DNA from 2 places in the Brucella sp. LJL56 genome. Region 1 is predicted to be linked to the other one. Evidence: riboswitches for the same ligand, from Rfam matches in the RefSeq annotation. Region 1 holds a riboswitch; the other holds the start of a gene.

Region 1 (4,234 bases):
ATGTTCAAGGAGATAGGTGACACGATGCGGGTCGTCGGCCGGCCCCAGCCCTGCTTCCACATAGGCGCGCACATTGGCGAAGCCGTCCATGTCCGGTACCTGTGGCAGATAGCGAACGGTTGCGCCCGGATGCTTGAAAACTTCGCCCGATGTCGCTTCCACCATGCCGGCGGCAATCTTGAGCAGGGTGGATTTACCCGAGCCGTTACGTCCGACCAGTGCGATGCGATCACCTTCGCTTACCGAAAGGCTGGCATCCTCCAGAAGCGGTGTGCCTCCAAAGGTGAGCTTGATCTGGTCGAGGCGAAGGAGTGGTGGTGCCATGGTTCTCGTCGATAAACTGGGTTGAAAATTCCGCCCTGCTTGTCCGCGACAAAAGCCGTCCTGTCAAATGGAACGGTACGAAAAGACCCGCGAAAAACAAACAGGCCGGGTTTCCCCGACCTGTTCTCCAACTGATATGCATCAGCCGCTATATTCTTGGCCCGGCTATTACTGGCAAGGCGCTTCGTAGACGCGGCCATACGGATCACGATAGCGGCAGTACTGCGTGCCATTGCGCGTCTGCGCTGCACCAAGGAGCGTACCGGCAACGCCGCCGATAGCAGCACCAGCAAGAGCACCGCGGCCATTGCCGCCGATTGCGCCACCAGCGAGAGCGCCGAGTGCTGCGCCACCGACACCGTAACCAGCGGTGCGCTGTTCGTTCGTCGTGCATGCAGCGGTCGAGAACGCGAGCACGCCAGCAACAGCAATCATCGTAAGACGTGATTTCATGAAACATCTCCTACAAGAGTTGAACTAATCACCGACTTTGCGTCCCCAATTTCGGCGTAAAGCAGATGACACCCGCTTGGCCCATTTACAATACGTTTCGCCTGCCAGCGTCAAGCTCTTTCGATTGATAAGGTTAGCGGGCTCAGCGCGGTGTTTCCTCCACCGCCAAGTTGGCGATAAGTATCGCCAATCCAGAATACGCAGTAACACGAAGTGTTCCGCGAACTACATTAGAAACCGTCCATGAAGAACCGAACGGGAGTGTCACATTATCTAACGGCCACTCCGCATTTGTGATCGAAAGGCCTTCGACAGTGCTGAAATTAATCACACTGAACGGTGTTCCGTCCGGAAAGTCATAAACATAATCTCCCGGCGGCAAAGGCCACGCTTCCTCGAAACCGCTGGACAGAAGCACGTTTCGCCCATTTGCGGCCTGCGCCGTCGCCATGGTCAGATGCAGAAGCGTGTGGTCGGTGCGCTGTCCGCCAAAGGCTCCGCAAAGGATCACGCGATCCGCACCCCGCATATAGGCCTCCTCAAGCGCCAGTTCTCCGTCCGTCATGTCCTTGGCGGAGGGGAACGTCTTTTGCGGCACGTGTCCATATTGCACGCGCAGTTCGGCAGATGCCGAATCGAAATCGCCGAGCCACAGTTCCGGTTCGACACCGAGAGCGGCTGCATGCCTGATCCCGCTATCGGCAGCGAGAATACGCGCACCTGCAATTTGGCGTTTTAGGCGATCGGTCACGACCAGATCGCCGCCGAGGAGAATTACGAATGTGCTCATAAGCCGCTCATAACACGGGCAAATCCGCGCCGGAAGCCTGCATTCGCTGCCATTGCTATGTCTTGCCCTTCCTATTGCGAAAGATTATTGTCGCAACCGCTCTAACGGGGTGCCGTCTGCTTTCGCGGATGGCTGAGAGGTCGCATTCCCGGCCAACCCGCTGAACCTGATCCGGTTTGCACCGGCGGAGGGATTAGACGCTCCATAAACGGCGCTCGATCCTCTTGTAATAAAAGAAAGGAAGTGCCGTGATACGGCTTTTATCTTTGCTGGCCTTTTCATTTTCCGCAGCCGTTGCTTTCACGCCTTCGGCGCAGGCGAAAGACAAGCTCACCGTCTATACCTATGACAGTTTCGTTTCCGAATGGGGACCGGGGCCGAAGGTCAAGGAAAACTTCGAGAAGGAATGCAACTGCGAAATTGACTGGATTGCATCCGCTGACGGTGTTGCCCTGCTCAACCGCCTCAAGCTTGAAGGCAGCAATACCAAAGCCGATATCGTTCTCGGTCTCGATACCAATCTGACGACCGAAGCGCGCGCTACCGGCTTTTTTGCTCCAAGCGGCATCGATCAGAGCAATGTGAGCGTTCCAGGCGGGTTCAAGGACGATATTTTCGTTCCCTATGATTACGGTTATTTCGCTGTGGTCTACGATTCGGAAAAGCTGCCCAATCCCCCGAAGAGCTTGAAGGATCTGGTCGAAGGCGATCCCTCGCAGAAGATCGTGCTGCAAGACCCGCGCACGTCAACGCCGGGGCTGGGCATGCTGCTCTGGATGAAATCCGTCTATGGCAATGAGGCGGAAGCGGCCTGGCAGAAACTGCAGAAGCGCATCCTGACCGTCACGCCCGGCTGGTCGGAAGCTTATGGCCTCTTCACCAAGGGTGAAGCCCCGATGGTGCTGTCCTATACGACGTCTCCCGCCTATCACATGATCGCGGAAAAGACGGAGCGCTATAAGGCTCTGGCCTACCCGGAAGGCAATTATCTACAGATCGAGCTGGCCGCCCAGACCACGACCGGCGCGAAAAATCCTATGGCACAAAAGTTTCTGGCTTTCATGACTGGTCCCGGCTTCCAGGATGTCATTCCTGAGACCAACTGGATGTATCCGGTGGGCAAGACTTCCACCGCGCTTCCGGCTGCTTTCGACGCGCTGCCGAAACCGGATAAGACGCTTCTCCTCCCTTCCGACGAAGTAGCCAAGAGCCGGAAGTCATGGGTCGATGAATGGTTGGCTGCAACCAGCAAATGACGGCATTTGCGGCAAAGCACCGTCTGAAAGGCATATCCGCCGCAAAACCGGCTGCGGGTGTGCTCGCGCTTGTCTTTCTGGTCGTGCTTGCCGGTGGTGCGCTCGTCGCACTGGCATTCGAAGCGGGCAGCGGCGGTTTCGATGCTGCAGCCAATTTCGACACCTATCTGTGGCGGGTTGCCCGCTTCACAATCCTGCAGGCAATCGCTTCGAGCCTGCTTTCCGTGCTGTTTGCAGTTCCGGTCGCCCGCGCGCTTTATGCGGAAGCAAGCTTTCCGGGGCGCGGCCTTATTCTGCGTCTGTTTGCCCTGCCGCTTGCTCTGCCTGCACTGGTCGCAGTACTCGGCGTTACCAGCATCTATGGCCGCAACGGATTCATCGCACATCTGTCCGAAGCTGCAGGACATCCGTTCCAACCGGATATTTACGGCATTACCGGTATCCTGATCGCCCATATCTTCTTCAATATGCCGCTTGCAGTCCGTCTCATTCTGGCAGGTTATGAGTCGATACCGACCGATTACTGGAAGCTCTGCGCACAGCTCGGCATGGGCAATGGAGCGCGCTTCCGGCTCATCGAATGGCCCGTGATCCGGCGTAATCTGCCGGGCATGATCGGCCTGATCTTCATGCTCTGCGTGACAAGTTTCACGACCGTGCTGACGCTCGGCGGCGGGCCACGTGCCACCACGCTGGAAGTCGCGATCTACCAAAGCCTGCACTTCGATTTCGATCCGGGTCGCGCGGTCGCTCTCACCTTCACGCAGCTTGCATTGACATTGCTTGTCCTTCTGGCCCTGCGTCTGACCGGTAGCCCATCCGAAGAAGGCTTCACCCATTTCGCGACACCGCGACGTTACGGCAAAACGTCTACGGCTGAACGTATTTCGCACATCGTCATCATCGGAACAGGTTTCCTCTATGTCGCACTGCCGATTGCGGGCGTGGTCATTTCCGGTCTCGCCGCCGATCTCGTGCGACTATTGACGGAGAGAACGGTCTGGCGCGCGATCGGCACCAGTCTGGTGCTCGGTTTTTCCGCAGCACTACTCTCAGTCATTCTGTCACTTGCGCTTGTGTCAGCACGTGAAGCAGTGAAAGAACGTAAGCTCGCCAACATCTTCGATACAGGTGCCAGCCTGATCCTTGTCATGCCGCCCATTGTGATCGGCGCTGGCTGGTTCATCCTGCTTCGCCACTTCACCGATCCGTTTGCGATGGCACCTTTCATGGTCGTCACCGTCAATGCGGCGATGGCCATGCCCTTTGCCGTGCGTCTGCTGCGCCCCGCATGGGACACGGCGGCCAGCCGCCACAACCGGCTTTGCGCACAACTGGACATTCACGGCCTTAACCGTTTCCAGCTCATCGACTGGCCGTCAATCCGCAAACCTTTCGGTATGGCCTTTGC
Region 2 (4,234 bases), on a different contig from region 1:
CCCGGCCTCGACCGCAAGCGCGAAACCGCGTGCCATGGCGATGGGATCGCCTGCCTTGGCAACGGCGGTGTTGATGAGCACGGCGTCATAGCCCAGTTCCATCGCCGCCGCGGCATGGGAAGGCACGCCGATGCCTGCATCGACGACAAGCGGAATATCGGGGAAATGCGCCCGCATGGTTTTCAGCGCATAAGGATTGTTGAGGCCACGGCCCGAGCCGATAGGCGCGCCCCAGGGCATCAGCACCTTGCAACCGGCTTCGATGAGCTTTTCCGCGACGACCAGATCGTCATTCATATAGGGAAAGACCTCAAAGCCGTCGTCGCAAAGCGTGCGTGCTGCTTCCACAAGGCCGAACGGGTCGGGCTGCAACGTGTCGTGATCGCCGATCACCTCCAGCTTGATCCAGTTGGTGCCGAAGATTTCGCGTGCCATCCGGGCGGTGGTCACCGCTTCGCGCGGCGTGTGGCAGCCTGCCGTGTTGGGCAGAACGGCGACGCCCAACTCGCGGATCAGCGCCCAGAAGTCTTGTCCGGCGCGGGCATCGCCGCTTTCGCGACGCAGCGACACGGTGACAATATCACTTTGCGAAGCGCGCACCGCATCCGCCAATATGGCAGGCGATGGATATTGTGCCGTGCCCAGCAGCAGGCGGCTTTCAAATTTCTGGCCATAGAATTCCAGCATCTCAGCCTCCCTGCATCGGGGCCAGAACTTCGATGCGGTCGCCAGCCGACAGGGTCGCGGCTGCGCGCTCGTCGCTGGCCACGAACTCGCCGTTCAGCGCGGTTGCAACAACCGCTTCATCCAGCTCGATCTCGGTCAGCAGTGCTGCCAGATTGGCGGCTGCCGTGGTGATGACCTCACCGTTCAGCACGATTGTCATGCATAGTCCTCCACAAATTCGGGCATGGTTTCGGGCATGGTCGCGCTCGCAACCGCCATGCGCGCCACAGCGGGCGAAAGCAGGAAGCCGTGGCGGTAAAGCCCGTTGACATAAATGGTTTTGCCACGCCGTCTCACGCGGGGCAGATTGTCGGGAAATGCGGGGCGTGCATCGACGCCCGTTTCGAGGATTTCCGCCTCGCCAAATGCTGGATGCAGCGCATAGGCGGCGCTCAAAAGTTCCAGCGTCGAGCGTACGCTGATGCCGTGGCGATCGTCGCTTTCGATCATCGTCGCGCCGATCATGTGCACACCGTCACCGCGCGGCACGATATAGAGCGGAATACGCGGATGCAGGAGACGCACGGGCCGCTTCAGATTGATGTCGCGCGAGCGGACAATCAGCATTTCGCCCTTGACTCCGCGCAGATCCTGCAAGGTATCGCGGGCGGCAAGCCCACGCGCATCCACGGTGATATCCGCCTCCATGGATATGTCCCTGGCGTCCACGCCGAGGTGAAAGACCACGCCCCGCTTCCGTAGCCGTTCGGCAAGTTCGATCAATGTCTGGCGCGGATCGAGATGGCCTTCACTGGCAAAGAACAGGCCCTGCCGGAACCGCCCGGCAAGGTCCGGTTCCAGTGCGTCGATGCGGTGCTGGGCTACAGTGTCATGGGCTTCGGTACGCCGGGCGAAGCGGCGCAACTCGCTCATGTCTCGCGTGTGGGAGAGAACGAGCGTACCCTTGCGCCTGACGGTCGAGACATGGCGCTCCCACCAGCCAATGGCCTCCTGTCCAAGGCGCACCACGGGTTCCTCGGCGCTTTCACCCTCGCACCACGGTGCGAGCATACCGCCCGCAAACCACGAGCAGCTATCCGAGCCGATCTCGCTGCTCTTGGCGATGATGGTGACGGCGTGGCCCTGATCGGTGAATTCCGCGGCTGTGGCAAGGCCAGCCACGCCCGCTCCGATGATGGTGACACGCATCACGCAATCTCCTCTGTTCGGGTTTTCCAGAGGGCATGGAAATGGTGCACCGGCCCATGGCCGTGTCCGATCTTCAATACGTCGGCGGCGCGAATTGCTCCTTGCAGATAGGCATGAGCGCTAAGCACCGCTTTTTCAAGCGACAGATTCCTGGCAAGTTCTGCGGCAATCGCCGATGAAAGCGTGCAGCCTGTGCCATGGGTGTTGGCAGTCAGGATACGTGGCGCTGCAACACGCAACGTCGGCTGATCGCGGCGCACCAGCAGATCGACGCATATTTCGCCCTCCGCATGGCCACCCTTCATCAAAACGGCCCTTGCGCCGAGTTCGAGCAGTGCGCGGCCCTGTTGTTCGGCGTCTTCGTCATCGAGCGCCAGATCGCTGCCGAGCAGGCAGGCCGCTTCAGGCCGGTTGGGGGTTAGAAGCGTGGCGAGCGGAACCAGTTTCTGACGCAAAAGCGCAATGGCGCTTTCGCTCAAAAGCCGGTCGCCCGACTTGGCGACCATCACCGGATCGAGAACGATGGGGCCGGAAAAATGGGCAAGCCCCTGCGCAATGGCCTCGATGGTTTCAGGCACGGAAACCATGCCGATCTTCACCGCAGCGACGTCGAGATCGCTGAAAACGGCGTCGATCTGACCGGCGACAATGGCGGGCGGGATGTCATGCACCGCGCTCACCGTGCAGGTGTTCTGCACTGTCACGGCGGCAATGACGCTCGCGCCGTAGACGCCGAGTGCCGAAAATGTCTTGAGGTCGGCCTGAATGCCAGCGCCACCGCCACTATCGGAACCGGCAATGGTCACGCAGATGGGGGTCACGCATATGGGCACAGATGGCATCTGGCCATTGTTAGATTTGGTTCGGGAGAAACTGTCGTTCTGGTTCATCATGTCGTCTCTCATTCCGAACGGAAAGATGAGACGTCATGAACCTTTGTGGAGCATAAGCTCCTGGTGGGGTGCCCCCCGTCCGCGACGCGTCAAACTCCGTTCCCTACGCAGGTATTACCCGGATCAGGTTCAATGGGTTAACGCGAGAACGCGCCTCTCAGCCTCTTTCGAGGCACCCCAACGAATTTTGCTCCCATAGGCATAGGCCGGAAGTTTTGGGCGGTCAAGCGGTCTTCGGCAATCTTCCGTTGCGTCTGGTGCTGCGCCTGACGCGATAAAATGCCGTTGTCAGGAAAAACTTATATGAAAGGGCTTTTCATATATGGTTTGTTAAAACCATTGGTCGTACTCTCCCTGCGGGGAAGTGTGCCCAGGTGGTGATCCTCGCCTGTGGTTCGTGAACTTGTCTGTTCATGAACTCATGCGGAATATGATGTTCCAGTGAAAGGTTTTGTTGGCTAAATTAGACGGACGACAAGTGTCGGCTCGAAGCAAGGGGTACATGATGGCGAAGCGGAGAGCCGGTCCGGAACGGGCGGAATGCACCATGACGAGCACGTCCCAGCAGGATTTCCGCATTCTTTTCACTACCCATCCGACGCCGATGTGGGTCTACGATCCAAAAACCCTGGGCTTCATCATCATGAACGATGCGGCCTATGCGCTTTACGGCTACACGCCCGATGAGTTGCCGGGCATGACTGTTCTCGATATTCGTCCGCAGACCGAGCGCGAGCGTATGTTGAGCGCCGTTCGCGAGCGCAGCGATCTGGAGCGCCCGGAACGCTGGCAGCATTTGCGTGCCGATGGAGAGGTCATCGAGGTTCTGACCTACGGTCGGGAAGTGCAGTTCGACGGCAAGGAAGCAATTCTGGCTATTGTTCAGGATAGAACGGAGTTGGCGGAAGCCAATCGTCAGGCAAGTCACGCCCAGTCCTTGCTGGACAGTCTGGTCAACAATCTGCCACTCGGTGTTTTCGTCAAGGATATGCACGACGATGGCCGTTATGTGCTCTACAATCAGGCTGCGTCAATAGCGAGCGGACAGCCGATAGAAGAAGCTATTGGCTCGACCGACCTTGATCTGTTTCCCGAGCGTGAGGCTGCTGTTTTCAGCCAGCAGGACCGCATGGCGATGCGACGCCGCGAGGTGTTGAGCGTTGAACGCAAGGTTGCGCGCAAGGATGGGACTTCGCGTACGATGCGGATCATCAAATGCTCGATCCCGCCGGTCGAGGACAACGAGCCTCGCTATTTGATTGGGCTTGTTGAAGATATAACCGAACGCCGCGAGATCGAGGAGCGCATGGCACATATCGCCATGCATGACAGCCTGACCGGCCTGCCGAACCGTGCCTATTTTGCGCACCATGTTGAGAGCCTGCTGAAAAAAGGCGGAGATTCCGAACCCTTCGCATTGTTCTATCTCGACATAGATCATTTCAAGAACATCAACGACAGCATCG

The links. A riboswitch is a leader RNA that binds a small molecule or an ion and turns the genes downstream of it on or off. The one in region 1 is predicted to bind thiamine pyrophosphate.
Region 2: it holds a riboswitch for thiamine pyrophosphate, as region 1 does, so the genes downstream of both, thiD (bifunctional hydroxymethylpyrimidine kinase/phosphomethylpyrimidine kinase) here and thiB (thiamine ABC transporter substrate binding subunit) in region 1, are expected to answer to the same signal.

What each region holds. Positions count from the first base shown of each region.
Region 1 covers NZ_JBTXLQ010000008.1:114,304-118,537, forward strand. The annotation lists gene ACYSN1_RS18855 (ABC-F family ATP-binding cassette domain-containing protein) at 1-324, opposite strand, end outside; gene ACYSN1_RS18860 (hypothetical protein) at 493-777, opposite strand; gene ACYSN1_RS18865 (thiamine diphosphokinase) at 920-1,567, opposite strand; TPP riboswitch at 1,663-1,777, shown strand; gene thiB (thiamine ABC transporter substrate binding subunit) at 1,819-2,823, shown strand; gene thiP (thiamine/thiamine pyrophosphate ABC transporter permease ThiP) at 2,820-4,234, shown strand, end outside.
Region 2 covers NZ_JBTXLQ010000001.1:1,226,161-1,230,394, reverse strand. The annotation lists gene ACYSN1_RS05970 (thiazole synthase) at 1-687, opposite strand, end outside; gene thiS (sulfur carrier protein ThiS) at 689-886, opposite strand; gene thiO (glycine oxidase ThiO) at 883-1,875, opposite strand; gene thiD (bifunctional hydroxymethylpyrimidine kinase/phosphomethylpyrimidine kinase) at 1,875-2,765, opposite strand; TPP riboswitch at 2,852-2,958, opposite strand; gene ACYSN1_RS05950 (putative bifunctional diguanylate cyclase/phosphodiesterase) at 3,274-4,234, shown strand, end outside.